Regions from separate parts of the Bradyrhizobium sp. USDA3010 genome, predicted to be linked through region 2. Evidence: riboswitches for the same ligand, from Rfam matches in the RefSeq annotation. Region 2 holds a riboswitch; the other holds the start of a gene.
What was found. Region 2 has a riboswitch for S-adenosylmethionine ahead of metX (homoserine O-acetyltransferase MetX). Riboswitches for the same ligand answer to the same signal wherever they lie in the genome.
Positions count from the first base shown of each region.

Region 1: linked by a shared signal. The riboswitch ahead of AC066Y_RS13105 (O-succinylhomoserine sulfhydrylase) and the one ahead of metX (homoserine O-acetyltransferase MetX) in region 2 are both predicted to bind S-adenosylmethionine.

Region 1 covers NZ_JBWJZD010000006.1:296,675-312,417, reverse strand. Annotated here, with positions in the region: gene AC066Y_RS13120 (MATE family efflux transporter) at 1-398, opposite strand, end outside; gene AC066Y_RS13115 (hypothetical protein) at 517-1,566, opposite strand; gene AC066Y_RS13110 (2'-deoxycytidine 5'-triphosphate deaminase) at 1,706-2,812, opposite strand; SAM riboswitch at 2,946-3,025, shown strand; gene AC066Y_RS13105 (O-succinylhomoserine sulfhydrylase) at 3,102-4,325, shown strand; gene AC066Y_RS13100 (SDR family NAD(P)-dependent oxidoreductase) at 4,464-5,237, opposite strand; gene pimD (pimeloyl-CoA dehydrogenase small subunit) at 5,375-6,520, opposite strand; gene pimC (pimeloyl-CoA dehydrogenase large subunit) at 6,714-7,904, opposite strand; gene pimA (dicarboxylate--CoA ligase PimA) at 8,124-9,812, opposite strand; gene AC066Y_RS13080 (3-hydroxyacyl-CoA dehydrogenase NAD-binding domain-containing protein) at 9,989-12,085, opposite strand; gene AC066Y_RS13075 (IclR family transcriptional regulator) at 12,256-13,122, shown strand; gene AC066Y_RS13070 (ABC transporter ATP-binding protein) at 13,192-13,989, shown strand; gene AC066Y_RS13065 (ABC transporter ATP-binding protein) at 13,986-14,699, shown strand; gene AC066Y_RS13060 (branched-chain amino acid ABC transporter permease) at 14,712-15,590, shown strand; gene AC066Y_RS13055 (branched-chain amino acid ABC transporter permease) at 15,593-15,743, shown strand, end outside.
Region 2 covers NZ_JBWJZD010000001.1:199,749-215,491, reverse strand. Annotated here, with positions in the region: gene AC066Y_RS00915 (caspase family protein) at 1-1,078, opposite strand, end outside; gene AC066Y_RS00910 (gamma-glutamylcyclotransferase) at 1,196-1,804, opposite strand; gene AC066Y_RS00905 (DUF2125 domain-containing protein) at 1,970-3,157, shown strand; gene AC066Y_RS00900 (antibiotic biosynthesis monooxygenase family protein) at 3,266-3,583, opposite strand; gene AC066Y_RS00895 (hypothetical protein) at 3,902-5,470, shown strand; gene AC066Y_RS00890 (hypothetical protein) at 5,775-6,254, shown strand; gene AC066Y_RS00885 (outer membrane protein) at 6,424-7,113, opposite strand; gene AC066Y_RS00880 (MerR family transcriptional regulator) at 7,336-8,433, shown strand; gene AC066Y_RS00875 (prephenate/arogenate dehydrogenase family protein) at 8,728-9,660, opposite strand; gene hisC (histidinol-phosphate transaminase) at 9,669-10,766, opposite strand; gene AC066Y_RS00865 (chorismate mutase) at 10,809-11,672, opposite strand; SAM riboswitch at 11,859-11,938, shown strand; gene metX (homoserine O-acetyltransferase MetX) at 12,022-13,227, shown strand; gene metW (methionine biosynthesis protein MetW) at 13,224-13,889, shown strand; gene AC066Y_RS00850 (alpha/beta fold hydrolase) at 14,020-14,892, opposite strand; gene AC066Y_RS00845 (TIGR02594 family protein) at 15,124-15,743, shown strand, end outside.

The DNA of each region.
Region 1 (15,743 bases), on a different contig from region 2:
AGCATGAAAGTCAGACCGAACGTCAATCCGATCAGCAGCGCATGCATTGCAAGCGTCGAAGCACGCTCGATCTCGCCGGCACCGAGCGCGCGCGCGATCGCGGATGCGACGCCGCCGCCCATCGCGCCGCCGGACATCGTCATGGTCAGGATCACGCAGGGAAACAGCAGCGCCATCGCCGCGAGCGATTCGACGCCGAGCCGGCCGATATAGGAGGTCTCCGCGATCACCACGCAGGTGCCGGCGGAGAGCGCGATCACGTTCGGCCACGCCAGCCACAACAGCGTGCGCAAAATCGGCCCGTCGAGCAGCGCGTTGCGCGCCGGCCTGGTCACCGGCGGCGGCAGCGGCCGTTCTTGTTCGTCGACAGGTATTTCGGCGAGGCCGAGGTCGGACATTTCTACTCCCGCGCGCAGTCTGGGAGCCGCGCCATGGTGTTTCCCTACCATGGCGAACGGGGATTCCACGTGCGCGGGACGCAAGGGGGGCCTGCGTGATTGCGGGTGAACCTCTGACCTAGCCGATCGACCAGACGAACGGCGCGCCGGCGGCGCCATTCGGCTTCAGATGCACCGGAATATGCCGTCCGCAGCCGGCCGCCAGCCCTTCAAGCAGACCCGTCAGAACGCTGGCGCAGGCCGGGTGATAATCGGCCACGTCGGCCATCAGCTTCCAGCCCTGCTGGCGGATCTCGAACTGGCCCTCGGACTCGCTGATGTCAGCGACATCGTCCTGCGACTCGAACAGCACGCGCAGGAATGCGGCAAATTCCGCGGCACGGCCACGACGGCCACCGAGCGCCTGCGCGACCTCGTCGTAATACTGCATGCCAATGAGCCTGCCGGTCAGATGCAGCAGATAGCTCGCATCCTCGGGGCCGAACACCTGCACGATGACGGGCGCGGCCGTCTTCACATATTCCATCGCGTAGTTGCGATAGGCCTTTTCCAATCGCGGCTTCGGCCAGCTGTCGACCGGCAGCGCCGGCGCGGTTCTGGAATCGAACAGCGGCGCCTCGAGATGGCGGGCGAACACCAGGCGCTGGTCGAGCTCGAGCGGATGATCGTATTCGCAGTAGTAGCCCTCGAGCCCGTCCTGGCCGTCGACGCTCTGCTTGGTGCAGACGAAGCCGAGCCTGAGATCGCCGAGCGCGACACCGTTGTTGGCGTGCCAGCCGCGCAGCATCGCGCGCGAGACCTCGCCGGGCACGCCGCAGATCGCCGTGCCCTTCCAGATCCAGCGCGGCGGCGGATAGCGGATCCAGGCCTTGCGGTCGGTCTCGTACATGTATTCGACATGCACGCCGCCGATCCAGTTGGAGAGATAGTGATATTGCGCGGCCGCGACCGCAGGCGGCAGGCCGTCGAGGCCGAGCTTCTTCAAGCCGGGCAGGAAGCGCTCCTGCTGCTGGCGGCGAAACACGCGGAAGACGAACTCGGCAGCGTCGGCCGTGCCGCGGCGCGTGACCACGGTGAGGATCAGCCCGGTGAAGAAGGCGTGATAGAGATCGGCAACGCTGCGCCACTTCCGCCACTGCGCCTCTTGTGCGCTTTCGCCTGCGGTCATGTTCGCTCCCTGGCTCTTGTTGGCGAGGTCGAGCTCGCATGCGCAATCGTAGCCCGGATGCAGCGAAGCGCAATCTGGGACGGCTCAATCCACGTATGCACCATCCCGGATTTCGCAGCGCTTCATCCGGGCTACAGAACTACACGCGGAAATGCTTGGAGAGCTTCAGGCCCTGCGCCTGGTAGTTCGAGCCGATGCGCTGGCCGTAGAGCGCGTCGGGGCGCTCGAGCATGCGTTCATAGACGAGACGGCCGACGATCTGGCCATGCTCGAGGATGAACGGCACCTCGCGCGAGCGCACTTCGAGCACGGCGCGCGCGCCCTTGCCACCGGCGCCGGCATAGCCGAAACCGGGATCGAAGAAGCCGGCATAGTGGACGCGGAATTCGCCGACCAGCGGATCGAACGGCACCATCTCCGCGGCGTAGTCCGGCGGTACCTGCACGGCCTCCTTCGAGGCCAGGATGTAGAACTCGCCGGGATCGAGGATGAGGCTGCCGTCGGGCCGCGCCTTGATCGGCTCCCAGAATTCTTCGACCGAATAGCCGCCGCGGCGATCGACATCGACCACGCCGGTGTGGCGCTTGGCGCGATAGCCGACGAAGCCGCCCGAGTTCTCGCCGGACAGATCAACCGACAGCGCGACGCCATGGGTGAGATCGGCATTGTCGGCATCGACCAGCCGCTCGGCGGCATGCAGCGCGTCGAGCTCGTCGGCGGTCAAGGTCGCCTCGCCGATCCGGAAACGGACCTGGCTGAGCCGCGAGCCCTCGCGCAGCAGCACGGGAAACGTCTTCGGGCTGATCTCGGCATAGAGCGGGCCGTGATAGCCGGCGCCGATCATGTCGAAGCGGCGGGTGCCATCGGCGATCACGCGCGTGAAGACGTCGAGCCGTCCGGTCGAGCTCTTCGGGTTGGCGGCCGCCACGATCTCCGGCGGCAGCGCCAGGCTCTCCAGCAGCGGGACGATGTAGACGCAATTGGTCTCCAGCACCGCGCCGTCGGAGAGATCGATCTCGTGCAGCTTCAGCTGGTCGATCCGCTCGGCGACGGTGGCATCCGGTCCTGGCAGGAAGCTGGCACGGACGCGGTAGGCGATGTCGCCGAGGCGAAGATCGAGGCTCGCCGGCTGGATCTGGCTCTCGACGAAGTCATAGGCGGGCAGAATGAGGCCGGCCTCCGCCATCTCCGCGATCATGCGGTCGGGCAGAATTCCGTTGGATTCGTCTTCCAGCGTGAACGACACGATGCGGTCCCTTGGCGATCCCTCGAGATGGCCCAAAATCATACTCTGAGCGGCCACCAAGCCCCAAATTATGGGCTTTTACGGGTTATCCGATGACCGTCTTGACGGAAAGGGCGCGAGGGAATATCAGCTGCACTTATCCCGTGGTGATTTGAGCCGGCCGGCTTGCAGCCACGTTAAATAAGTCGCTAAACAGGCCGGGGACAGTGTGATCCCGGCTTGTGGAGGTTGCTCCAGGCCGGTTTTTTTATGGCCATTTTCGCCAGGAAATGGCCACTTCGGAGGTCACATGTCTGAATCCAAGTCTTCTGAATCCAGGTCTTCTGAAGCCAAGTCTACTGCCCACCTTCGTCCCGAAACCCGCCTCGTCCATGGCGGCACGCTCCGCTCGCAATTCGGGGAGACGTCGGAGGGGCTGTTTCTCACCCAAGGCTACGTCTACGACACCGCCGAGCAATGCGAGGCGCGCTTCAAGGGTCAGGATCCCGGCTTCATCTATTCGCGCTATTCCAATCCGACCATTGCGATGTTCGAGCGCCGCATGATCGAGCTCGAGGGCGCGGAAGCCGCGCGCTCGACCGCGACCGGCATGGCCGCAGTGACCACCGCGATCCTTGCGCCGCTGAAAGCGGGCGATCATTTGGTGGCGTCGAAGGCCCTGTTCGGCTCCTGCCTCTACGTGGTGCAGGACCTGTTGCCGCGCTACGGCATCGAGACGACGCTGGTCGACGGCCTCGATCTCGACCAGTGGCAGCGCGCATTGCGGCCGAACACCAAGACCTTCTTCCTCGAGAGCCCGACCAATCCGACGCTCGACGTGCTCGACATCGGCGCGATCGCGGAGATCGCGCATAGCGGCGGCGCCCGGCTGATCGTCGACAACGTGTTCGCGACGCCGATCTGGCAGAGCCCGCTGTCGCTCGGCGCCGACGTCGTGGTCTATTCCGCGACCAAGCATATCGACGGCCAGGGCCGCTGCCTCGGCGGCGTCATCCTGTCGTCGGAAGCCTTCATCGCCGAGCACATCCATAATTTCATGCGCCAGACCGGTCCGTCGCTGTCGCCGTTCAACGCCTGGGTGCTGTTGAAGGGGCTGGAGACGCTCGGCATCCGCGTCCGCGCGCAGACCGAGAACGCGGCGAAGATCGCCGAGGCGCTGGCGAAGCATCCGAAGATCACGCGGCTGGTCTATCCCGGCCGCCCCGATCATCCGCAAGCCGAGACCGTGAAGAAGCAGATGGGCGCCGGTTCGACGCTGGTCGGCTTCGAGGTCAAGGACGGCAAGGCCGGCGCCTTCCGCTGCCTCAATGCGCTGAAGATCTCACGCATCTCCAACAATCTCGGCGATGCCAAGAGCCTGGTCACGCATCCCGCGACCACGACGCATCAGCGCCTGGCGCCGGAGGCCCGCGCCGAGCTCGGCATCAGCGAAGGTTTTATTCGCTTCTCGGCCGGGCTCGAGCACCCCGACGATTTGATCGAGGATATTGAGCGCGCGCTGGAGCAGGTTTGAGGCTGGCGTAGAAGCCCCAAATGGGCTGCTCTCTCTCCCGCAAGCCGTCGTCCCTGCTTTCGCAGGGACGATACTGATTTTGCGGTGGCTGGTTCGCGCTGGCATATTCCGCAAGCGGGAGAGGCGAAGGAACCGCCCTTACGTCGCAGCCGTCGTCACGCCGCCGTCGACCACGATGGTCTGGCCGGTCATGAAGGTCGAGGCATCGGAGGCGAGATAGGCCACCGCGCCCGCGATCTCGTCGGGCTCGCCGATGCGGCGGAGCGGCGTCGACGCGGTGCGGCGCTTCAGATTGTCCGGATCCTCCCACAGCGCGCGAGCGAAGTCGGTCTTCACGAGGCCCGGCGCCACGCAATTGACCCGCACGCCCTTCGGTCCCCATTCGCCGGCGAGGCTGCGGCACAGCGCAAAGTCCGCCGCCTTGGAGATGCCGTAGGCGCCGATCACGGTCGAGCCGCGCAGGCCGCCGATCGAGGAGATGATCACGACCGAGCCCTTGCCACGTTCGGCCATCTGCGGGATCGCCAGCGCGGAAAGCCAGATGTTGCTCTTGACGTTGGAGCCCATGATCTTGTCGAAGGCCTCGTCCGTGATGTCGAGCAGCGGCCCGTAATAGGGATTGACCGCGGCGTTGCAGACCAGGATGTCGATCTTGCCGTAGTGCTTGATCGTGCCGGAGATCAGTCCCTCGACTTCCGCCCGGCGCGCGATATTGCATGGGATGACGAGCGCATCACCGCCCGCCTTCTTGATGCCGTCGGCGACCTCCTGGCAGGCATCCGCCTTGCGCGAGGAGATCACGACCTTGGCGCCGAGCTTGGCCAGCAGTTCGGCCGAGGAGCGGCCGATGCCGCGGCTCGAGCCGGTGACGACCGCGACCTGGCCGGTGAGATCGAACGGGGTGTTCTTCATTGTTGTTGCCTCCCGGATGCGCCGTCATTCCGGGGCGCGACGCAGCCGCGAACCCGGAATCCATTAGGCCGCATCATTGGTTGTGAAATGGATTCCGGGTTCGCCGCGCTGCGGCGCCCGGAATGACATCAGTGTGCTTACGCCAACAGCCCGCCGCCCTCGCTGACGCGACGGAGGTGGTAGTCGGTATCGCCGAGCGTGTTCTCGATCATGGTGAGCCGCTTGAAGTAGTGGCCGATCTTGGCTTCCATGGTCATGCCGATGCCGCCATGAAGCTGGATCGACTGTTGGCCGACGAACTTCAAGGACTTGCCGACCTGCACCTTGGCGGCCGCGACCGCGGACGAACGTTCCTTGGCATCGCTGAAGTCCGACGCCATGGTCGCGAACATCGACATGCTGCGGGCCTGCTCCAGCGCCACGAACATGTCGGCGGCGCGGTGCTGCAGGCTCTGGAACGAGCCGATCGCAACACCGAACTGCTTGCGGGTCTTGATGTACTCGACGGTCTCCTTGAGCGACTCGTCCATCGCGCCGACGGCTTCCGCGCACAGCGCAATGCGGGCTTCGTCCGCGACGCGCTCGATCAGGGGCAGGCCGTTCTCGGGATCGCCGATCGCGGCATCCGCACCGACCTCGACATTGGTGAAGGTGACGTCCGCCGCGTGCAGACCGTCCTGCGTGGGATAGCCCTTCTTGGTGACGCCCTTGGCGTCCGCCGGAACCAGGAACACGCCGATGCCGGTCTTGTCGCGCTGGCCGCCCTTGGTGCGCGCGGTCACGATCAGCGTGTCGGCGTTCTCGCCGTTCAGCACGACGAACTTCTCGCCGTCGATCACCCAGCCGTCGCCCTTCTTCTTGGCCGTGGTCACGACGTCAAAGAGGTCGTAGCGCGAGTTCTTCTCGAGCTGCGCGAAGCCGAAGGTCTTGCTGCCGTCGATGATGCCGGGGATGTACTTGGCCTTCTGCTCGGCCGAGCCGCCATGGCGCAGGAAGCCGCCGGCGACCACGACGGTGGCAAGATAGGGCTCGACCACCAGCGCCTTGCCGAGCGCTTCCATCACGATCATGGTCTCGACCGCGCCGGCGCCGAAGCCGCCGTCGGTCTCCGCGAAGGGCAGACCAAGCAGGCCCTGCTCGGCGAGCTTGCCCCAGAGCGCTTTGCTCCAGCCGCCCTTCTCCTTCATGTACTTCTTGCGCGCATCGAAGTCGTAGGCATCCGCCAGCAACCCGTCGACGCTTTCCTTGAGAAGCCGCTGCTCCTCGGACAGATCAAAATCCATGTTCGTTCCCTTAACTAACTGATCGTTGTTCAAACCGGGACCTCTTCACCTCGCCCCGCTTGCGGGGAGAGGTCGGAACGCATCGCGAGATGCATTCCGGGTAGGGGGTACAGGTCTCTCGGCATTCCCTGCACGGAGAGAGGCCCCTCACCCCAACCCTCTCCCCGCAAGAACGGGGCGAGGGAGAAGAGCATCAAAGCCCCAGCACCGCCTTGCTGATGATGTTGCGCTGGATCTCGTTGGAGCCGCCGTAGATCGAAACCTTGCGGTTGTTGAAGTAGCTCGGCGCGATCTGCGCGGTCCAATCCATGCTCTCGTTCGAGCCGGCATCGCCATGCTCGTCGTAGGGCGCGGCGAACGGACCGATGATCTCCATCAGAAGCTCGGTGGTGGTCTGCTGGATCTCCGAGCCCTTGATCTTGAGCACCGAGGAAGCCGGGTTGGGCTTGCCCTTGCCGTGCTTGCCTTCGTCGGCGACGACGCGGAGCTGGGTGAGCTCGAGCGCCTTCAGCTCGATCTCGCAGGCCGTGAGCTTTTCCCGGAACGCCGGATCCTCGATGACCGGACGGCCGCCGGACTCGACCTTGGAGGCCAGCGCGCGGATGCGGCGCAGCCGCTCCTTCGAGACGCCGACCCGAGCGATGCCGGTGCGCTCATTGCCGAGCAGGAATTTGGCGTAATCCCAGCCCTTGTTCTCCTCGCCGATCAGGTTCTCGTAGGGAACCTCGACGTCGTCGAAGAACACCTCGTTGACCTCGTGGCCGCCGTCGATGGTCTGGATCGGGCGCACGGTGACGCCCTTCGACTTCATGCTGAACACGATGAAGGAGATGCCCATCTGCTTCTTCGCGGCCGGATCGGTGCGGCAGAGGCAGAAGATCATGTCGGCGTGCTGGGCGAGCGTGGTCCAGGTCTTCTGGCCGTTGATGATCCACTTGTCGCCACGGCGCTCGGCCTTGGTCTTCAGCGACGCAAGGTCCGAACCCGAGCCCGGCTCCGAGAAGCCCTGGCACCACCAGTCGTCGACATTGGCGATGCGCGGCAGATATTCCTTCTTCTGCTTCTCATTGCCGAAGGTGTAGATGACAGGGCCGACCATGCTGACGCCGAAGGCGAGCGGCTGCGGCGCAGGATAGGACTGCAGCTCTTCGTTGAAGATGTAGTGCTGCACGGTGGTCCAGCCGGTGCCGCCATATTCCTTCGGCCAGTGGGTGACGCCCCAACCCTTCTTGTTGAGGATGCGCCACCAGGTGACCATCTCGTCCTTCGACAGATGGCGGCCTTCCTGCAGCTTGCGCCGGGTCTCCGGCGGCACGTTGTTCTTGAAGAACTCCCGTACCTCCTCGCGAAACGCTATCTCTTCCTTGGTGAAAGCGAGATCCATCGGATCCTCCTTTTTGAAAGCTAAACTACCCTTCTAACTCTCTCGCTGTCGTCCCTGCGAAAGCAGGGACCCATAACCACCGGCCACCGCAACTGGCAAAGCCGGCTGCCGCTTGTGCCTCTTCCGAGGGCCGCGGCGTATGGGTCCCGGCTCGCGCTTCGCTTGGCCGGGACGACGAAATAACTACAACACCTCGAACAGACCCGATGACGGCGTCCATCATGAGCGCGATCCTGATGCGGTTTGTTGCGGTTTGGATGGAGGAGTCTTGGGCTGCTGCTGCCGCAATTCATGACGTGACAGCTTGCCGACCGGGGTGCGCGGCAGCTCGTCGACGAACTCGACCGCCGCCGGCAATTCATGCTTGCCGACCTTGCCGGTGAGGAATGCGCGCAGCTCGTCGATCGGGAATTCCTTCTCGCCGTCGCGCAGCTTGATGAACGCCTTTGCCGCCTCGCCGCGGTAATCGTCGGGGATGCCGATCACGATCACCTCCTGCACGGCGGGATGGGTATAGATCGCCTGCTCGATCATCTGCGGATAGACGTTGAAGCCGCCGGAGATGATCATGTCCTTCTTGCGGTCGACCAGATAGAAATAGCCGTCGGCGTCCATGTAGCCGATGTCGCCGGTCAGGAAGCGGTCGCCGACAAAGGCCTCCGCGGTCTCTGCCGGCCTGTTCCAGTAGCCCTTGGTGACGTTCGGGCCGCGGATGCGGATCTCGCCGACCTCGCCGACCGGCATCACCCTGGTGGGATCCTCCAGCGACACCACGTCCATCTCGATGCCGGGCAGCATCAGCCCGATCGAGCCCGGCTTCTCCGGCCCTTCCTTGGGGTGGCCGGTGCCGGGCGAGCAGGTCTCGGTCATGCCCCAGCCGCTCTTCAGCTTCATGCCGACGCGGCGCTCGAAGATCTTGGCGACTTCGACCGGCAGCGGCGCGCCGCCGGAGCCGGCGACCACCAGCGAGGAGAGATCGCGCTTGTCGAGATCCGGCAGCGAGGCGATCGCGATCCACATCGTCGGCACGCCGGGAAACACCGTCGCGCGCTTGACCTCGATGTCGCGCATCACGGCCTCGACGTCGAAGCGCTGATGCAGCGAGATCAGATGGCCGCGCCGGATCGCCGACAGCAGCACGACGGTCAACGCATAGATATGAAACAGCGGCAGCACGCAGATCACGCGCTCGATCGCGTTGCGTTCGAGCCGCCCCGGCTTGCCCCAGACGTCGTAGATCGACACCGCCGCGGTGAGATTGCCGTGGCTGAGCATCGCACCCTTGGGCAGGCCGGTGGTGCCGCCGGTATATTGCAGCAGCGCGACGTCCTCGACGTCGACCGCGGGCCATTGCGGCGGCTTGACTGCACCGTCGATGAACTGGCGGTGCGTGATGATTGCGGGATTGTCGGGCAGCGCGGCTTGCGGTGTGCCGACCTTGCCCCAATGATCATCCTCGCAAACGATCAGGCGGTCGAGCAGCCCCTTGGCGAGGAATTTCAACGCGGTCGGCAACAGCGCCGACAGATTGCTGGTGACCAGCACCCGTGCGCCTGAATCGGACAGCTTGTGCGACAGCGCGATCTCGCCATCGAGCGGCGACAGATGCACGACGCGGGCTCCGGCCTTCAGCGCGCCGAAGAAGTTGATCGGATGGTCCGGCGAGTTGCCGAGAAACAGCGCGACCGAGGTGCCCTTGCCGTAACCGGCGCGCATGAAGGCGGCAGCCGCGGTCTCGACCAGCGCCTCAAGCTCGCTGTAGCTGATCTGCCGGTCGCGGAATTCGAGCACCGGGCGCGCGCCGTATTCGGCAGCCGCGGTCGAGAGCAGGTCCGGCAGCGTGCCGCGCGTGATCTCGTCGCTCCACTGCACGCCCTTGGGATAATATTGTTCGCCGGGATAGGTCATGGAAACGTTCAACACCTGTTAGGTGAGCATCGGCGTGTGGGCTCCCCTCCCCCTTGTGGGGAGAGGTTGGGGAAGGGGGTTCACGTGGGCAGTGCCGATGTGGCCACCCCTCTCCCTAACCCTCTCCCACAAGGGGAGAGGGAACCCGAACACCGAGCCAGTGGCGCCAAGAAAGATCACGCCGCCTTCGACGCGGCGGCGAGCGAGGCGAAGGTCTTGCCTTCGTCCGCGAGCTTCTTCAGCAGCGGCGCGGGCTCGAGCGAAGGATCGCTGGTCTCCTTGGCGTAGAAGGCCAGGCGATCGGCGATGTGCTTGAGGCCCACGGTGTCGGCCCAGAACATCGGGCCGCCGCGATAGATCGGCCAGCCATAGCCATAGAGCCAGACCACGTCGATATCAGACGGCCGCGCCGCGATACCCTCGGCGAGGATCTTCGCGCCCTCGTTGATCATCGGGTACATCATCCGCTCGAGGATCTCGTCGTCGCTGACGACGCGCTTCTTGCGGCCGAGGCGCGCCAGCGTCTCGTCGATCAGCTTCTCGACCTCCGGATCGGGCAGCGCCGCGCGCGAGCCCTGCTCGTACTTGTAGTAGCCCTTGCCGGTCTTCTGGCCGAAGCGGCCGGCTTCGCACAACGCGTCCGCGATCTCCGACTTGATGCCGCGGTCCTTGCGCGAGCGCCAGCCGATATCGAGACCGGCGAGATCGCCCATCGCAAACGGGCCCATCGGCATGCCGAACTTGGTGACGACAGCGTCGACCTGCTGCGGCAGCGCGCCTTCGAACAGCAGCTTTTCGGCCTGCTTGCCGCGCTGCGCCAGCATGCGGTTACCGACGAAGCCGTCGCAGACGCCGACCACGGCCGGCACCTTGGCGATCTTGCGCGCGATCGAGACGGCGGTGACCAGCGCATCCGGCGCGGTCTTGTCGGCGCGCACGATCTCGCACAGCTTCATGACGTTGGCCGGCGAGAAGAAGTGCATGCCGAGCACGTCCTGCGGACGCTTGGTCGCCTTCGCGATCTCGTCGATGTTGAGATAGGAGGTGTTGGAGGCCAGCACCGCGCCCGGCTTGGCGTACTGATCGAGCTTGCCGAACACTTCCTTCTTGACCGCCATGGTCTCGAACACCGCCTCGATCACCAGATCGGCGTCGCCGACGTTCTCGATGCCGACGACGCCGTTGATCAGCGCCATGCGCTTGGCGGGCGCGTCCGCCGGGATGCCACCGCGCGCGGCGGTTGCCTCGTAGTTCTTCTGCATGATGCCCATGCCGCGCTTGAGCTGCTCCTCGCCGGTCTCGATCAGGGTGACCGGAATGCCGGCATTGGCGAACGACATCGCGATGCCGCCGCCCATGGTGCCGGCGCCGAGGATGGCGACGCGCGCCACGTTGCGACCCTTGGTGCCCTCGGGAACGCCGGAGATCTTGGCGGCCTCGCGCTCGGCGAAGAACGCGTAGCGCTGCGCCTTCGACTGTTCGCCGTTCATCAGCTTGAGGAAGCCCTCGCGCTCCTTCTTCAGGCCTTCGTCGAACGGCAGGTCGATCGCGGCGCCGACGGCGTCGGCGGCGGCGAACGGCGCCTCGAGGCCGCGCGACTTCTTGGTCAGCGCAGCGACCGCATTGGTGAAGATCGAACGGTCGGCCTTGGCCGCGGCGAGCTTGCTGTCGTCATCGCGCAGCTTGCGCAGCGGACGCTTCTCGGCGACCACCTTGCGCGCAAATGCCTCACCGCCCGACGCCGGACCCTCGACGATCTCATCGATCAGGCCGGCCTTCAGCGCGGCATCCGCACCGATCGGATCGCCGCCGACGATCATCTTGACCGCGAGCTCGGGACCGACCGCGCGCGGCAGACGCTGGGTGCCGCCGGCGCCCGGCAGCAGGCCGAGCTTCACCTCGGGCAGACCGAGCTTGGCGTCCTTGGTGGCGACGCGATAGTGGCAGGCCAGCGCGACCTCGAGGCCGCCGCCGAGCGCGGTGCCGTGGATCGCGGCAATGATCGGCTTCGGCGAGCTCTCCATCAGGCTCAGCACCTCGGCGAGACCGGGCGGCTTCGGCGGCTTGCCGAATTCGGTGATGTCGGCGCCGGCGATGAAGGTGCGGCCGGCGCAGGTCAGCACGATGCCCTGGACCTGCGCGTCATCGATCGCGCTCTTGACGCAATCGAAGATGCCGCCGCGCACGGCAGCGCTCAGCGCGTTCACAGGCGGACTGTTAACCGTGACGACGGCAATATTGTCATGACGTTCGAGCTTGACGACTTCACTCACCGGGACTCTCCCTGGATGCTTGTTCTTGAACTTGTGTTGAGTAGCTGCACGACTTGCGTCGAGCGGCTAGGATTAGACCAATTTCGCACTGCGAAATTTAATTCCACATCTTGACACGGAGGGTTATTTTGAAGCACGAGCCTTGTCAACGAGCATGACAAGGGCAGGGAATGAAGCGCGCCAGCAAGAAAGCAGCGACCGATCGCAATTTCGTCGTCGCGCTTTCCCGCGGACTGGACGTCCTGCGTGCATTTCAACCCAATGACGGGCTGCTCGGCAATCAGGAGATTGCAGCCCGCACCAAGTTACCGAAGCCAACCATTTCCCGGCTGACCTACACGCTGACCAAGCTGGGATACCTTACACCTGTACCGAAATTCGAAAAGTATCAGCTCGCACCGTCGGCGATGGCGCTCGGCTACGCCGCGCTCGCCAATCTCGGCGTTCGGCATTTGTCCGAGCCGTATCGAGAAGAAGTGATGCGCGCGACCGGCGGCGCAGTCGCGGTCGGCGGCCGCGACCGTCACAGCATGATCTACTTCGGCCAGAGCCGGAACGGCCTGACGCTCGGCGTGCAACTCGACGTCGGTTCGCGCATTCCGATCGCAACCACCGCGATGGGCCGTGCCTATATTTGGGCATTGCCTCCCGAAGAACGTGCGGCTCTACTGCGCGAGCTGCGGGATCACTATGGCAGCCGCTGGGCCAAGATCCGCGACGGCATCGAGCGCTCCGGCGAGACGGTGGCGAAGCACGGTTTCACCCTGTCCACCGGCGACTGGCAGAACGACGTCGCCGCAGCCGGCGTTGCATTGAAATTGAACGACGGAACCGGTCCTTACGCCTTCAATTGCGGCGCGCCGGCATTCCGCTTCACGGAAGATAGATTACTCAACGACATTGGACCTCGCCTTGTCGCGATGGTAAGGAACATCGAGCAGGCGCTCGGTGGAATAGCGCCGCAATCCAAAAAAGAACAAAGCAAAAAGTCTAGACTAGGAGGGAAAGTTGCACGTTTGGCCGAGGGGATCAGATAGCCTCCATCGCGTCCGGCGAAATCCATCGCAGGGCCGCTCGCACCGCTCAGAGATGGTGGGCGAGACGAGATGACGCAGGCACAGCTCGCGCAGGGGAATGATCCTCTGCTCGCGGTTCGCGACGTCAGCGTCGTGTTCGGCGGCATCATCGCACTGAATGGCGTGTCGTTCGACATGCGCCATGGGCAGATCCTCGGCCTGATCGGACCGAACGGCGCCGGCAAGACGACGCTGTTCAATTGCCTGTCGCGGCTCTACCAGCCGTCGTCCGGCGACATCCTGATGGAAGGCAAGAGCATCCTGTCGCGGCCGCCGCACCGGATTGCCGAGATCGGCATCGGCCGCACCTTCCAGAACGTCGCGCTGTTCCCCAATCTGTCGGTGATCGACAATGTCCGCGTCGGCGCGCATGCCCGCACCTCGAGCGACATCGTCAGCGACTCGCTCCGTCTTGCCTGGGTTCGCCGCGGCGAGAGCGACATGAACAAGAAGGTGCACGACATCCTCGGCTATCTCGATCTCGAGGACGTCGCCCACACCGTGGTCTCGGGACTTCCGTTCGGCACCCAGAAGCGCGTCGAACTGGCGCGCGCCCTGGCGGCGGATCCGAAGATCCTGCTGCTCGACGAGCCGGCCGGCGGCCTCAATCACGAGGAAGTCTATGTGCTCGGCGATCTGATCCGCAAAATCCGCGATGACCGTAAAATTACGGTGTTGCTGGTCGAACATCACATGGGTCTCGTGATGTCGATCGCCGACCACGTCGTCGCGCTCAATTTCGGCCGCAAGCTGGCCGAAGGCACGCCGGCCCAGGTCCAGGCCGACCCCGACGTCATCAAGGCCTATCTGGGGAGCAAGGACCAATGACCGCGATGCTCAACGTCAAGGACCTGCGCGCCTATTACGGTCAGGTCCAGGCCCTGCACGGCCTCAGTTTTTCGCTCAACGAGGGTTCGTTGACCACCCTGCTCGGCGCCAACGGCGCCGGCAAGACCACCACGCTGCGGGCAATCTGCAACATGGTGCGTTCGACCGGCGCGATCGAGTTCGAGGGCAAGCCGATCGGCACCCGGTCCACCGAGAATGTGGTCCGCCTCGGCATCGCCCATGTGCCGCAGGGCCGCGGCACCTTCACCAACATGACGGTGGAGGAGAATCTGCAGTTAGGGGCCATCAGCCGTTCCGACAAGAACGCCATCGGCGCCGACATCGAGCGGATGTACGAGCATTTCCCGGTACTGAAGCAGCGCTACACCCAGCAGGCCGGCACGCTGTCGGGCGGCGAGCAGCAGATGCTCGCGGTGGCACGCGCGCTGATGCTGCGGCCGCGCCTGATGCTGCTCGACGAGCCGTCATTCGGCCTCGCGCCGCTGATCGTGCGCGACCTGTTCCGCATCCTCGGCAAGATCAATCGCGAGGAAAAGGTGACCATCCTGGTGGTCGAGCAGAACGCGCAGCTCGCGCTCGAGCTCGCCGACCAGGCCTATGTGATCGAAACCGGACGGATCGTGATGTCGGGCAATGCCAAGGACATCGCGAACAACGAAGACGTCCGCAAATCCTATCTCGGCTACTGAGGAGCTGGCACAATGGAGCTTTTTGCCAACCAGGTCCTGGCCGGCATCGCCACGGGCGCGATCTATGCCTGCATGGCGCTCGCGGTCGTGATGATCTACCAGGCCATCGACCATCTGAATTTCGCCCAGGGCGAAATGGCGATGTTCTCGACCTTCGTGTCCTGGCAGCTGATGCAGTGGGGTGTGCCATATTGGGGCGCCTTCGTGCTCACCGTCGCGTTTTCGTTTGCCGCCGGCATCGTCATCGAGCGGTTGCTGTTCAAGCCGCTGGCCAAGGCCCCGATCCTGACCAATGTCGCCGGCTTCATCGCGCTGTATGCGATCATCAACAGCGTCGCCGGCCTGATCTGGGACTTCACCATCAAGCAGTATCCGACGCCGTTCGGCTCCTCGCCGTTCCTCGGCAGCCAGCTGATCTCGACCCACCAGGCCGGCATGATCGGCATCACGCTGCTGATGCTGGCGCTGCTGTTCTTCTTCTTCCGCTTCACCCGGGTCGGCCTTGCGATGCGGGCGGCCGCCTCGCTGCCTGAATCGGCCCGGCTGGTCGGCATCAATACCTCCTGGATGATCGCGCTGGGCTGGGGCATGGCGTCCGCGATCGGCTCGATCGCCGGCATGATGATCGCTCCTGTGGTGTTCCTCGAGCCGAACATGATGCTCGGCGTGCTGATCTACGGATTCGCCGCAGCCGTGCTCGGCGGCCTGACCTCGCCGTTCGGCGCCGTGATGGGCGGCTTCCTGGTCGGCATCTTCGAGAACCTCGTCGGCACCTACATCCCCGGCGTCGGCAATGAGCTGAAACTTCCGATCGCGCTTGCGCTGATCATCGTCGTCCTGGTCGTTAAACCGGCAGGCCTGTTCGGCCGCGCCATCGTCAAGCGAGTTTGATCATGAGCGCCGCTGAAGACATCGTCACAGAAGCCCCCGCCGTCGAGGCTGTGCCCAAGCGTGCCATGACGCTGGGCTACGGCACCTCGCTCGTCGTGCTCGCCGCGCTGATCCTGATCCCGCTGTTCGTGAAGAACTTCATCATCTTCCAGA
Region 2 (15,743 bases):
TCGGGCCTGCGCCGATCGGCGGGACCGGAACGGCCGCGGCGGGCGCGGGGGCAGGATTGGCCGGGCCAGGTTTGGCCGCGCCGTGATCGGCGACGACGCTCTTCTCCATGGTGGCGACCTGATTCAACCGTTGCAGGCCTTCCCTGGCGACGCGCTGGCCCTGGGTGCGATCGAGCTGATCGAGGCCGATGACATCGAGCGCGTGCCGGAAGTCGGCGCGCGCACCCTCGATATCGCCCTTCTTCTCGTCGGCGAGACCTCGCCGTGCGTAATTCAGCGCACCCTGTGCATTCAGCTGCGTGGCGTGGTCGTAGTCGCGCATGGCCTGGTCGAGCTCGCCTCTGCTGGCGAGCGTGAGGCCACGGAGCGAGTAGAACTCGGCTTGCCCGTCCTGGATGCCGATCGCGCGTTCGATGTCGCGCGCCGCATTGTCGAGATCGCCGGCGCTGATCTCGACCACCGCCCGGCAATAATAGGGGCCGGCTGCGCGCGGCGCGAGCTTGATCGCATCCTGGCAATGCAGCGCCGCGAGCCGGTCCTTGCCGCTGAAATCATAGACCAGCGCGCGATTGACATAGGCGTACCACGAGTTGGGATCGAGCTCGATGGACTTGCCGTAATCGGCCAACGCGCGATCATAGTCCCCGATGGCGACGAACAGCTCGGCGCGATTGTTGAACCAGCCGGCGCTGAACGGACCGGCAGGCTTGAGCCGGATAGCCTGATCGAAGTCGCTCAGCGCGCGGTCATAGGCCTGGTTCTGCAGATAGACCTTCGCACGCTGGCCGTAGGAAGGCGCAAACGACGGATTGATCGCGATCGACTGGTCGTAGTCCGCCTTGGCTTTCTCCAGATCGCCCTTGTTATGCCAGGCCAGCGCCCGGTTGTAATAGGTGATCGCGAGGTCGCGTCCCCTCGGATTGGCCGCGATCAGGCGGGTGCAGGCGGGAATCGCGAGCTCCGGGTGCGGATCCTTGGCGTCGCACGCCGCACCATCCTCTCTCAGACCGGCATGAGATGGTGAGTTCAGCAGCAACAGCAGGCCGAGTGCGGCGAGCTTCAGCAATGAGGGGCGCATTCCGGTCATTCCATTCCAGCGACCGGAAATTGAGACCACAATATTGTTCGCGCCGTGGCAAAATTCCGCGAACCGGTTCCTCGATGCGCAAGATCGACGCCAATGGCGCGTCCGCGCTCAAGCCGAATCGTGCCCGTCCGCCGCACGCGCATCGCGATGCAGCGTCGTGCCCGCATCATGCAGCATCACCGCCAGCTGATGCAGCGGCTGATCGCGAAAGCCCTGCTTCTCGATCGCCGCGACGGTCGAGAGCACATAGTCGCGGTTGTTGCCGGAGCGGCCGTGGCCCTGCTGCACCAGGCGCAGTTGTTCGGAGAGCGACAGCCGTCCGGCATATTGCACATGGCCGCGATCGACCACATAGGCCAGCGCGGAGACGCGATCGCGCGCCGCATTCTCCAGCCACACCGAGCGCATCACCTCGCGATAGACGTTGGTGGTCTGCTCGCGCGCCCGCAGATAAGCGATGGTGTCGTGGCGCAGCCGGGCGGCGACGCGGAAGGCGATGCCGCGGCAGGCCCCGCCACGGTCGAGGCCGAGCACCAGGCCCGGCTTCTCCGGCGTGCCGCGGTGGTCGAACGAATAGACGCAGAGCGCGCGATGCTCGCCGATCAGCCGCGCCGGCACCTGCTCCAGGAACTCGAAGCCCGGTTTCCACATCAGCGAGCCGTAGCCGAACACCCAGAGGTCGCCGTCGGTTTCGGAATGGGGAGGATTTGCTGACATCGCGCAGATGGGCTAGCAGAACACGCCGTCGAAGCGAAGCAGATTCCGTGATGTTTCCACGGGTTACGCAAGAGTTACGCAAAGGTTGCGCAAGCGGTGCGTAAGGGTTGCCCGCGGCTTGCTGCCGCTTCGATTTTGACAAATTCGACCGCCAAAGGACGCCGCATGTCCGATTTGACCTCCGCCCCCCGCCGTCGCTCGCGCTTCGGCCTTTATGCCGTCCCTGTCGTGGTCCTGATCGCCGCGGTGCTCTGGAGCGGCTTCTGGTTCTTTGCCGCCTCGCAGGTCGGCGTGCAGGCGGATGCCTGGCGTGGGCAGGAGGCGAAGGCCGGCCGGGTCTATGATTGCGACAAGCGCTCGGTCGCGGGTTATCCGTTCCGGCTCGAAATCCGCTGCGAGCAGCCCAGCGTGATGCTGGTGTCGCAGACCGCCTCGCCGCAAATGTCGTTCGTGGCGCGGCTCGCCGAGATCCTGGTCGTGGCGCAGATCTATGATCCCAAGCTCGTGATCGCGGAGTTCAAGGGTCCGGCCACGATCGCCGAGCGCAACGCGCAGCCGACATTGTCGGTGAACTGGAGCCTTGGACGCTCGAGCGTGGTCGGCCTGCCGGCGGTGCCGCAGCGCGCCTCGCTGGTATTCGACAATCTCGCCATCGACCGCACCGGCGGTCCCGCGCCGACACCGCTGATGCGCGTCAATCACATCGAACTGCACGGCAGGCAGGTCGACGGCTCGGCGCCGGACAGCCCCGCGATCGAGACAGTGCTGCAGATCGCCGGCGGCACCCTGCAGGACGTGCATCCGCTGCTCACCCAGCCGTTCAACGCCGACATCCATGCGCGGCTGAACGGCCTGAAGGATTTTTCACCCAAGCCGTGGCCGGATCGTTTCCGCGAGATCCAGGCGGCCGGCGGCAGCGTCGAGATCCAGCAGTCGCGGATCGAGCAGGGCGACGTCCTGTCGGTCGCGGCCGGCACGCTCCGCCTCAACGCCCAAGGTCGCATCGAGGGCGAGCTGCAGATGACGGTCGCCGGCCTCGAGCGCGTCATCCCTGCGCTCGGCATCGACAAGATGCTGGAGGAGGGCGTGCCGCAGTCCACGCTCGACCGCGTCGCACCGGGCGTGAAGAGCCAGGACCTCAGCAATCTGTTCGGCGCGCTGGATCGCGCCATCCCCGGCCTCGGCAAGGTGATCAAGCAGAACGCCAATGCCGGCATCTCCGCCGGCATCAATTCGCTCGGCACCGAGGCGACGCTCGAAGGCAAGAAGGCGCGTAGCTTCCCGCTGCGCTTCGCCGACGGCGCTGTGTTTTTGGGACCGCTGAAAGTCGCGCAGATTCCGCCGCTGTTCTGAGCGGTGTTTCGTAGGGCGGGTTAGACGAAGCCGTAACCCGCCGTTGTTCATCGCCCCGCTGTGCGGCGGATTACGCCACGCTAATCCGCCCTACGCACCTGCGCATCGTTAGGAATGCTCAAACGGGCCGACTTCGCGAATCACCTTGCAGATCTGCAGGAAGCCACTGGCATAGAATTCGGCATGTCCGCGCTGCATGGTTTCGACATGGTCCGGATGATGGCGCCAGGTCTCAAGCGCCTCTTCCGAGGTGAAGCGAAACAGGGTGAGCTTCTCGCCGTCCGCCGCCTTGAACGATTTCACCGACAGGAATCCCGGAAGGCGGCTGACGATCTCGTACATGCGTTCGCCCAGCCGGCCGTATTCGTCGAGCGAGGCGTCATCCCGCAACTTCAGGTCGCCGACCACAATGACTTCACCGATCATGTTGCTGTCCTTCGTCCTTCGAATGTCCATGGCAGCCTGAAGCAGGCCCCGAACGACAATTCGATCTCGCGACCGGTGTTGTTACACGTCCGCCATCATTCTCCGCGGGTTGAGAGGCGAATTGTGCTGCGCAAAATCCACCCGCCGCACTGCATCGACACCTTAATCCCTCGCGCGCGATATCGTCCGTCGCGGCAAAACATTCCTGCCGCCGCGATGAGAAAAACGTGACCGGAATATTGCGGGCCGCCGCGAATATCAGTCCCCGAATACCGCTCTCTCTGGCCTGAGGAAACAACCTCGCGTGGGAGAGAAGCGATGCGAATTCTCGGGGGAATTCTGCTCGGCAGCATGCTGCTGTCGACTGGTTCTGCGTTTGCGGAAGACGATGCGTCGGAGCTGAAGGCGTTGAAGGCACGCCTCAAGCAGCTCGAACAGAAAATGGAAGTGCAGGCGCGCAAGGAGGAGGCGCTGGCGGCAAGACAGAGCGCAATGCAGAACACGCACATGGCGGCCAAGGCGCCGGTGCCGTTCGATCCCTGCGCGTCGGGCAAGCTCTGCTACAAGGGCGTCACCTTCACCTTCGGCGGCTGGGTCGATCTCACCGGCATCTATCGGACCCGCAATCTCGCCTCCGACACCGGCTCCGTCTACGCCTTCATTCCGTTCCCGCAGAGCAAGAACTTCAACACCGGCGAGTCGCGCTTCTCGGCGCGGCAGACCCGCTTCTCGGTGCTTGCGGAAGCCGAAATATTCGCCAACACCCGCGTCGCCGGCTACGGCGAAATGGATTTCGAAGGCGCGGCGCAGACCGCGAACTCGGTCGCCACCAACTCGTTCAACCCGCGGCTGCGTCAGGCCAGCGTCGAGGTCAGCCGCACCGATCTCGGCCTGCACGTGCTTGCCGGTCAGAGCTGGTCGCTGAATGCGCCGAGCAAGTCCGGCATCGATCCGCGCGGGGTCGATGCGCCCGGCGTGATCGATTTCGAATCGGTGCCCGGCTTCCTCGCGGCGCGGCAGCCCGGCATTCGCGTCTGGCAGGACATCGGGCCCGAATTCAAGCTCGCGGTGTCGGCGGAAAATCCGCAGACGTCGTTCTTCGGCGGCAACACGCCGCTGGTCGGCACGCCCGCGGCCGGTCCGCAGGGCGTGCTCAACCCGAACCTCCTGGTCAACCTCACCGGGCCGGGCGGCAGCTTCTTCAACAATGCCAACAATGTCAGCCTCAATCACGTGCCTGATTTCACCGTGAAGGGTGCGTGGGATCCGCGGCTTGGGCCCTACAAGCTGCATGTCGAGGGCTGGGCGATGTATCGCGACTTCTACGATCGCTTCAACTTCGCCAATCACGACGTCAACACGGTGAGCTTCGGCGGGCATTTCTCGGCGGAGATCGTGCCGAAGCTGCTGGAGTTGCAGGGCTCCGCGTCGCACGGCGCGCTCGGCCGCTTCACCGCCGCGCCGTTCCCGGATGCGACGGTGCGCCAGGACGGCTCGATCCAGCCACTGCCGATCACGGCGTTCCTGCTCGGCACGGTCTGGCACACGACGCCGTCGCTCGATCTCTATGCCTATGCCGGCCTCGAGAAGACCAAGGCGACGTTCTCCAATGTCGGCACGGTGCCGTTCGGCTACGGCAACCCGCTCTACAACAATCTCGGCTGCAACATCGAGAACTCGCCGGCGGCGACCTGCAACGGCAACACCTCGGAGGTCAGGCAGTACACCGCCGGCTTCTACGACACGATCTTCAAGGGTGATTACGGAGCGATCAAGGCCGGCGTGCAGTATTCCTATAACCAGCGCTTCGCCTTCCAAGGTGTCGGCGGCGCGCCGAAGACCGACGACCACATCATCATGACCCAGATCCGCTACTACCCGTTCTAGGATGTGATGTGACTTTACTCCGGGTCGAGCCGCGGACGCCGTTCCACCTCGCCCCGCGTGCGGGGAGAGGTCGGATTGCATCGGCGATGCAATCCAGGTGAGGGGGAGCCTCCGCAAGCGCAGCTATCACCGTATGTGCGGTGACGGCCCCTTACCGCAACCCTCTCCCCGCAAGAACGGGGAGAGGGGGCGGAGCGTAGCGCCGTCGCTATTCGACCTAATCTCATCACGTTCTGGAGCGCCTCGGGCCATCGAGCTGGAAAGGACACTACAAATGAGGATCGTGAGCAGAAAGGAGAGGGCCGTGATCGCCCGCGAACTGATGATGGTCAGCCGCGCCGCGCATGTGTTGCAGCGAACCGGTCTGGCGATGGCCGGTGCGATGGCCGGCACCTTCGTCGCCGCCCAGCTCGCGAAGGGGCACATCGCTTTCTTCGGTACACTTGCCTTCATCGTGACGACGATCGTGATCGGTGCCGTCGGCTTCTATCTCGGCATCGATATTCCAAGGCCGGCCTTGCGCGCCACGGGGCGCATCGATGCCGTCGAGGTCATGAGCGCCGGCGGCGTCTTCCTCGCCGCGCTGGCTGCGCTGGTGTCGGTCTATGGCATCGTATTCGACGAGATTCCGCCGCGCGCCTGGGAGTTCGTGATCGGCTCGTGGTGGTTCGGCGGCGACGTCATGCTGGCAACCGCCGGCCTCGTCGGCCGCCAGCGGCTGACCCAGAAGATTGCGCCGATATCGGCGGCGGGGCCGATCCGGGATCAACGGTTGCGACGGTGAGGTTCGGCGCGGTGGTTGTTTGATCGTCATGCCCGGGCTTGTCCCGGGCATCCACGTCTTGGGTTTCCAACGTGAAGAAAGACGTGGATGGCCGGGCATAGGCGAGCGGAAGCGACGCTGTTCTTCGAACGGCTAAGCCCGGCCATGACGGCCAGGAATCGAAAACGCTCTAGCCGCCCCAGCCGAAGCGGTAGTTGAAGCCCACCTTGACGGTATGCTCGTCGTCCCTGAACCGGACGCCGACGATCGTGGCGGGGCCGCCGGCGAAGGTGGTGTTGCCGAAGTTGTAGTACTGATATTCGGCCTTCGCGGACCAGTTCCGCGCGAACATGTATTCGAGACCGCCGCCGAGGGTGAAGCCGCTCCGGTGACTGCCATTGGTTGCAACGACCACCGGAATTCCGCTGGAGCCGGCGCCGATATTGAGGTTGTCGCGGACGGCGTAACCGCCCTTGGTGTAGAGGAGCGCCGGGCCCCAGGCGTAGCCGAGCCGGCCGGTGATCGAGCCAAGCTGATTGCTCGTTACCAGGGTGCCTGCCGGAAGGGTCGAGCCTTTGCCACCGTTGCCGGTGAGCCCGCTAAACTGAACCTCGGCACCGATCACCCAGTTCGATGCGAACTGGTAGTCGAAGCCACCCTGCAAGCCGCCCAGGAACCGGACCTTGTCCCCGTCCAAGCTGTTGTTGCCCGCGAAGGCACCACCGACGTGGCCGCCGATATAGAAGCCGGTCCAGTTATAGACCGCCTCCGGCGCCGTATAGGCCGGCGCCTTCGGATAGGTTCGCGCCGGAAGATCGGCCGCGAACGCGGGAGCCGCGCAGGCGATACCAGCGACCGCACCGAGCAGAAGCTTTTTCATGAGGTTGGTTTCTCGTTGTTGTGGTTGTGTGGCGAATCCGGTGGACCGTCGTTCATGCGCGCGTGTCTTGTGGGCGACTTGCGCATTGAAGGGTCGTCCTGCCCCGCTTCTGACCTATGACCTTGGGGCCGGCTCAAGCGGTTTATCGCCAGCCGCGCCGAAAAAGGCCTTGAGCCGGACCTAAGGTCACACCGTAAGGTACGGGCGAAAGGGCCTCCGTCGATGAACGAGCCGAGAGACAAAGCCGACAAGGACGTTTTGCTGACCGCGGCAGAGTGCGCCGCCCGCATCGGTCTCACGGTACGCGGACTTCGGCTCTATGAGAGCCGCGGCCTGATTTCGCCGCGCCGCACGGCGAAGAGTTGGCGGCTCTATGGGGCTGCGGAGATCAGCCGGCTGCACGAGATCCTCGCGCTAAAGCGAATGGGGCTCAGCCTGGCGCAGATCGCCAAGCTTCTCGAAGGCCGCGCGATCGACCTCGACCGAATCCTGGCCATGCAACAATCGTCGATCCTTCAACTGCGCAACCGCGCCGATGAAGGCCTTGCGCTGGTGAATGTGGCGCGTTTGAAGCTTTCTGCCGGCGGATCGCTCTCGATCGCCGACCTCATTGCGCTGGCCAAAGAGACCAACATGGCCGAAGCATCGTTCGATGCCGTCGCGCAACGGCGCTACGAACAGGCCCGGCCCCGCGCTGCGATTCAGATCGATCCCGGCGTGATGGAGCGCTACGTCGGTCATTTTCGGTTTCAGACCGGCGGGCAGGTGGTGACGATCACGCGCGATGGCGGTCATCTGTTCGCGAAGCCGCTCGGACAGTTCGCCTCGGAAATATATCCCGAAAGCGAGCACACGTTTTTTCTCAAGACCACGGCGGCGCAGATTACCTTCGCCGTCGAGCCGGATGGAATCGCGAACGCCCTCACGCTTCATCAAGGCGGGTTGAAGCATAATGCGACCCGGATCGACGACCGGCAGGCCCAAGATGCGGCGGCCGCGTTGGCAAAGAAGATAGATAACAAGACGCCGTCGCCGGGAACCGAGGAGGCGATCCGCCGCCTGATCGTCCAGCACCAGCAAGGTGCCGTCGACTACGCCGGCATGAGCGACCTCATGGCGGCAGTGGCCCGCGAGCAGGCTCCGGCGATCATCGCCGCGCTGGATCTGGCCGGGAGCATGCAAACGATTCGCTTCAAGGGCGTCGGGCGAGACGGTTGGGATGTCTATGACGTCAACTTCGCCAATGTCGACATGGAATGGCGGATCATTTTGGCATCCGACGGAAAGATCGATGGCGTGTTGCTTCGGTCGCTACCTTGACCAGACGCGATGAAGCGGCGCTGCCTATCGGCACCCGGCTTTCCCTGCGCCCTCTGATCTCAGGGCCGCGAAACGAAGGGCAAAGCTCGGGCAAATCGTGTCGCGAGAATACGAAGTTATGACCGCAAACAGCGCGACACACCCAGTGTCGTCCCTGCGAAAGCAGGGACCCATAACCACGAATGCCAGTTTGTCATAGCGATACTGGGTTGACGAGTCCCTTCCGCAATATCCGCCGCGGAGTATGGCCCTGCTTTCGCAGGGACGACGGAGAGTGTGTGGACCGAGCCCCGGCTACTTCTTCAAATTCGCATGCGGCCGGCCGAAATCGGGCGCAGCCGAATCCTGGCCGATCTCGACGATGCCGCGGCGGATGGCGCGGGTGCGGGTGAAGTGGTCGAACAGCGCTTCGCCGTCGCCGCGCCGGATCGCGCGGGTGAGCTTCGACAGATCCTCGGTGAATGTGCCGAGCATTTCGAGCACGGCGTCCTTGTTGGCGAGGAACACGTCGCGCCACATCGTCGGGTCGGACGCCGCGATCCTGGTGAAGTCGCGGAAGCCGCCGGCGGAGAATTTGATGACCTCGGATTCCGTCACCTGCGCCAGCTCGTCGGCGGTGCCGACGATGGTGTAGGCGATCAGATGCGGCAGATGGCTGGTGATCGCGAGCACGAGGTCATGATGATCCGGCGTCATGATCTCGACCTTGGCGCCGAGCGCGGCCCAGAACGCGCGCAGCCGGTCGGTCGCCGCAGGATCGGTGCCTTCGGGCGGCGTCAGGATGCACCAGCGGTTGATGAAGAGCTCGGCGAAGCCGGAATCCGGTCCCGAATGCTCGGTGCCGGCCACCGGATGCGCCGGCACGAAGTGCACGCCGTCGGGCAGATGCGGCGCCATGTCCTTGACGACGGCGCCCTTCACCGAGCCGACGTCGGAGATGATCGCGCCGGGCTTGAGGTGGGCCGCGATCTCGGCCGCGACCGGGCCGCAGGCGCCGACGGGAATACAGAGGATGACGAGATCGGCATCCTTCACCGCCTCGATATTGGTCTCGACGACGCGATCGACGATGCCGAGCTCGGCGACGCGCGCGCGCGTCTTCTCCGAGCGCGCGGTGGTCACGATCTCGCCGACCAGGCCTTGCGCGCGCGCGCCGCGCGCGATCGAGCCGCCGATCAGGCCGAAGCCGATCAGCGCGATGCGATTGAAGAGCGGAGCCGTGGTCACGTCGGTTTTCACTTTCCGGCCAGGAAGTCGCGCAGGCCCTCGACCACGAGGCGGTTGGCTTCCTCGGTGCCAATGGTCATGCGCAGCGCATGCGGCAGCTTGTAATTGTTGAGCGCGCGCAGCACGAGGCCGCGCCGCGTGAGATAGGCGTCGGCTTCCGCCGCGGTCTTGCCCTTGTCGACCGGGAAGTGGATCAGCACGAAGTTGGCGACGCTCGGCGTCACCTTGAGCCCGAGCTTGCGGATCTCCTCGGTCAGCCAGTTGCGCCACTGTTCGGTGTGCGTCCGCGACATCTGCACATGGGCAGAGTCCTCGATCGCCGCCACCGCCGCCAGCATCGCCGGCGTCGTGACGTTGAACGGACCGCGGATGCGGTTGCAGGCATCGACGATATGCGCCGGCCCGAACATCCAGCCGACCCGCAGCGCGGCAAGGCCGTGGATCTTCGAGAAGGTGTGCGTCACCACCGTGTTGTCCGTGGTCGCGACCAGCTCGATGCCGAGCTCGTAGTCGTTGCGCGAGACGTAGTCGGCATAGGCGGCGTCGAGCACCAGCAGCACATGCGACGGGAGTTCGGCGCGCAGCCGCTTGACCTCGTCGAACGGGATATAGGTGCCGGTCGGATTGTTCGGGTTGGCGAGCCAGACCAGTTTCGTGCGCGGCGTCACCACCTTGAGGATGGCGTCGACGTCAGCGGTGAAGTCGGTCTCGGCCGCGATGACGTTCTTGGCGCCGTTCGCCATGGTGGCGATCGGGTAGACCAGGAAGCCATGGGTGGTCGAGATCGCCTCGTCGCCCGGCGCGAGATAGGTGTGCGCCAGGAGATTGAGGATCTCATCGGAGCCGGCGCCGCAGATGATGCGGTCGGGGTCGAGCCCATAGGCGCGGCCGATCGCCTCGCGCAGCACCCGCGAGGTGCCTTCCGGATAGTCCTCGAGATGGTCAGCCGCGGCCTTGTAGGCCGCGATCGCCTTCGGCGACGGACCGAACGGCGTCTCGTTGGCGGACAGCTTGAACACCTTGCGGCCCGGTTCCGGCACCGGGCTCTTGCCGGGCGTGTAGGGCGCAATATCGAGGATGCCGGGATTCGGCACGGGGCGGGACATCATCAACTCCGATGGGCGGATGGGCTTAGCCTGGCTCTTATTCTAGCTCTTGGCCGATCCGTTAGAGGGCACCGTATAGCGCGTTGCGTGGCTGCCGACGAGGGCCGAAGAGCGCACCGAGGCGCCGGCCTCGATCAAGGCGAGCTTGATCTTCTCGAAACCCTTGTTGGTCAGGTCTTGCCCGGTGACCGAGACCAAGAGCGCCGCGCCGTCGAACGCGGTGTCGGGGACCGCGACGATCTCGGCGAGCGGGGCCAGCGCGCGGGCGACATCGGCGTTCCAGCCGGAGACGCGCACGCTCCAGGTCTGCACCTCGGTCACCATGGCGTCGTCGGCGACCCGCGAGATCACGAACACCGGCAGCGCGGCGGGATGGTCGGCGCGTTCGAGGAACGGCAGCCGTGCGATGATCTTCGGCGCGCCATCGGCTTCGAGCGCATTCCACCACGGCGTGCGGCTCGCGATCGCGGAGACCAGCGCGAGGTCGCCCTTCGACTTCGCCGCCGCCTCGACCGCGGCCTGGGCGCTGAAATGCGACACGTAAGGCACCACGAAGCCGAAGTGAAACCGCGCCGAGTCGCGCATGGCGGACTCGCCCACGGAAACATCGGCATGCACGGCGAACGGCGCCTGCACATAGGTGAAGGTCGAGATGATGACGCGCCAGATGCTCTCGATGGTGTCGAGCGGCAGGATGCCGCGATGGCGCCTCACCAGCTCGCGCATCATGCTGGCCTCGCGCGCCGGGCGGAACGCCGAGCCGACCTCCTGGGTCTTCTTGACCTGGATCAGGCGGTCGATGATGTCGCCGCGCGCCATCAGCAGGCGGTGAACCTGCTCGTCGATCGCATCGATTTCCTTGCGCAGCTCCTGCAGCGAGGGCGGCGACGGGGGTGGGTTGGACATGCTCTCAAACCTTGTCGTCCGGGCGGCCCGATGCCGTGCCGGACAGGGTCCCTGATTAGGAAAGACGGCCAGCGAAAGCAAAGAGAAACGTCGCAGGCGTGCCTTGCGCATTCGGTTAACCATCGGCGCCCGGCAAGGGGAGGTTCGCTGGCCGCCTTGACGACGGCAGGCCTGAGGACTAGGTTCGCTGCACTCCGTGGTCATTTGAGCCGGCCGGCTTGCAGCCACGTTAAACAACTCGCTAAACAGGCCGGGGACAGATCAGCTCCCGGCCGAACCTTGTTCAGGCCGGGTTTTTTATGGCCTGATTTCTGTTCGAGCCCTCCCGTGCGAGGGCAGGGTCGCCTAGATGAGCAACGTGCGTCCGATACCGAGCCCGCAAACTCAGAGCGATGATCGCGCCCATGAGGCCGATCACCCGTCGTCATTGGTGGCGAAGTTCGGCATGGATCAGCCGCTCAAGCTCGATTGCGGCGTCGATCTCGCGCCGTTCCAGATCGCCTATCAGACCTATGGCCAGCTCAATGCTGACAGGTCCAACGCGATCCTGATCTGCCACGCGCTGACCGGCGATCAGCACGTCAACAACATCCATCCCGTCACCGGCAAGCCCGGCTGGTGGGACACCATGGTCGGCGCCGGCAAGCCGATCGATCCCGAACAATATTTCATCATCTGCTCCAACGTGATCGGCGGCTGCATGGGCTCGACTGGCCCGGCGTCGCTGAACCCTGCGACCGGCAAGGTATGGGGGCTCGATTTCCCGATCATTACGATCCCCGACATGGTGCGCGCGCAGGCGATGCTGATCGATCGCCTCGGCATTGCGACACTGTTCTGCGTGGTCGGCGGCTCGATGGGCGGCATGCAGGTGCTGCAATGGACCGCGGCCTATCCCGAGCGCGTGTTCTCGACGCTCGCGATCGCGTGCTCGACGCGCCACTCGGCGCAGAACATCGCGTTCCACGAGCTCGGCCGTCAGGCGGTGATGGCCGATCCGGACTGGCGCGGCGGCCGCTATGTCGACGAGGACACCCATCCGCATCGCGGACTGGCGGTGGCGCGGATGGCGGCGCACATCACCTATCTCTCGGACGCCGCGCTGCACCGCAAGTTCGGACGGCGGATGCAGGATCGCGAGCTGCCGACCTTCTCGTTCGATGCGGATTTCCAGGTCGAGAGCTATCTGCGCTACCAGGGCTCGTCCTTTGTCGAGCGCTTCGACGCCAACAGCTATCTGTATCTCACGCGCGCGATGGACTATTTCGACATCGCCGCCGACCACAACGGCGTACTTGCGAAAGCGTTCACCGGCATCAAGACGCGGTTCTGCGTGGTGTCGTTCACCAGCGACTGGCTGTTTCCGACCTCGGAATCGCGTGCCTTGGTGCATGCACTGAACGCGTCGAGCGCACGGGTGTCGTTCGCCGAGATCGAGACCGATCGCGGCCATGACGCGTTCCTGCTCGACGTGCCGGAATTCCTGGAGATCTCCCGCGCCTTCCTGCAGGCCGCGGGCAAGGCGCGCGGACTGAAGGACGACGGCCAGTCATGAGCATGCAGCAGACATTGCCCTTGCCGGGCGTCGCGCCGGAGCGGACCGGCGGCTATCGCACCGATCATCTGCTGGTCGCCGACATGGTGCGGCCGGGCTCGCGCGTGCTCGACGTCGGCTGCGGCGACGGCGAACTGCTGCAATTGCTGGAGAGCCGCGGCATCGACGGCCGCGGCATCGAGCTGTCGCGCGAGGGCGTCAATGGCTGCGTCGCCAAGGGCCTCGCGGTGGTGCAGGGCGACGCCGACACCGACCTCGTCAACTATCCCGATGATGCGTTCGACTATGTGATCCTGTCGCAGACCTTGCAGGCGACGCGGCAGCCCAAAGTGGTGCTGGAGAACCTGCTGCGGATCGGCCATCGCGCGATCGTCTCGTTCCCGAATTTCGGGTTCTGGAAGATGCGGCTGCAGCTGCTGGTCGGCGGTCACATGCCGCGCACCGAGAATCTGCCGGCGAGCTGGTACGACACCGCGAACATCCATTTCTGCACCATCAAGGATTTCGTGCAGCTCTGCGAGGAGATCAACGTCAAGATGGAGCGCGCGGTGGCGCTCGATCTCTACGGTCGCCCGGTGCCGCTCAACCTGCCCTGGTGGGTGTGGAACATGTTCGGCGAGCAAGGCGTGTTCCTGCTCAGCCGGGGTGGGAAGGGGAAGTAGTAGCTGCGCAGCAATGTACGCTCGTCATTCCGGGGCGATGCGCAGCATCGAGCCCGGAATCCATTTAGTCCACGAAGCCTGCGGCCCAATGGATGCCGGGTTCTCGCTTCGCGAGCCCCGGAATGACGGGTCACACCGGCGCCGCCACCAGCGACTTCGGATCGCGCGCCGGCCAGCGGCCGGCTTCCACCAGCGCGATGAAGCGCTCGACCATCTCGTTGAACAGCGCCGGCTCCTCGAGATTGAGCACGTGACCCGATTTCGGGAAGAAGGAAAGGCCGGCGGCCGGCAGATGCTGCTTCAGGAACATGCTCGGCGCGATGCAATTGTCGTCCTCGTCGCCGCACAGGATCAGCGCCGGCGTCGCCGCGCGCTTGATGGCGTCGGTCATGGTGTAGATCGAGGGCCTGCCGCCCTGGAAGCTGCGCATCGTGTTGGCTGAGCCCTTGGCGTCGTGGCGGGCGAGCGCGGCGTAGAAATCGGCATGGCCGCGCGGGTCCTTGACCAGGAACGGAATCCGGCTCGGCGCCTCGCGCGTCACCTTGGCGACCTCGGCGGAGCCGATGGACTCGAGCTGCTCGGCATTGGCGCGGCACTGCGCGCGGAAGGCATCGAGATGCTCGAGGCTTGAGCCGGAGCCGACAGCGGCCAGTGTCATCGACAGCGCGCGCTCCGGCGCGTTGAGCGCGACCTGCAGCGAGGAATAGGAGCCCATCGAGAGCCCGATGAAGTGGGCCTTCGCGATGCCGAGGTGGTCGAGCACCGCGAGCGCGTCGGTGTAGAAATGCGTGTAGGTGTAGACGTCGGCGCTCGGCGGCACGTCCGACGGCGTGTAGCCGCGCGCGGAATAGGCGATGCAGCGGTGTCCGCGCGAGAAGTAGCGCATCTGCGGTTCCCAGTTGGTGTGATCAGCTGCGAATTCGTGCAGAAAGATGATCGGGGTGCCACTGCCCGCCTCTTCGAAATGGAGGCGGACATTATCTTTCGTGATGGCATGGGGCATTGAAATTCTCCTCTCGTTGGCCGCTCCCAGATTTGCAATTAATTTCCGCGGCTGCAATGCGGCTATTCTGGCTATTTTCGTCAAGGAATTTGCGCGGAATGACCCCGAAATCGTTTTCGCAACGCCGCATGAAATCTTCCTCTCGCCACATCCCGATCTTCAAAACCACCGCCGCGTTTCCGAGGGAATGCGACGGGGAGTTGGGGGGCGTTTCAGAGGATCTCGTGAAGTATGGTTCAGTTGCTTGCGTTTCGCCGGTCGCTTCGAGTTTTGGCGTTGGCTCTGTGTTCGCTCACGCTCGCCGTGATCTCCGCCGCTCCGGCGTCCGCCCGTCCGCATCATTCGCGTCACGCGCATTCGGCCCATGTCGGCCATCACGCGCGGCACTATTCCCATCATCACCATCGGCACGCAGCGCGGCCGTCTCGCACCGAGCGTCGCGCCCAGATGCAGGCGGGCGGCTTTGGCGAGGCCAATGCGGCCGTGTTACCGGGCAGCGCTGAGGCCGCGTCCAACACCGATGTGAACGCGGCAGGTGGCTTCGGCTCCTCCGGCATCGTCGACACGGCGCGCCGCTATCTCGGCGGCAACCCGACCGGCCGCTCCAGCCTGTGGTGCGCGCGCTTCATGAACATGGTGCTGCAGCAGACCGGCCATCGCGGCACCGGCTCCGACATGGCGAGTTCGTTCGCCAAATACGGCCAGCGCGTCTCCGGGCCGCAGGTCGGCGCCATCGCCGTGATGGGCCGTCGCGGCGGCGGTCATGTCGGGATCATCACCGGCGTCGACGCCAAGGGCAATCCGATCATGATCTCGGGCAATAGCGGTCATCGCGTCCGCGAGACCCCGGT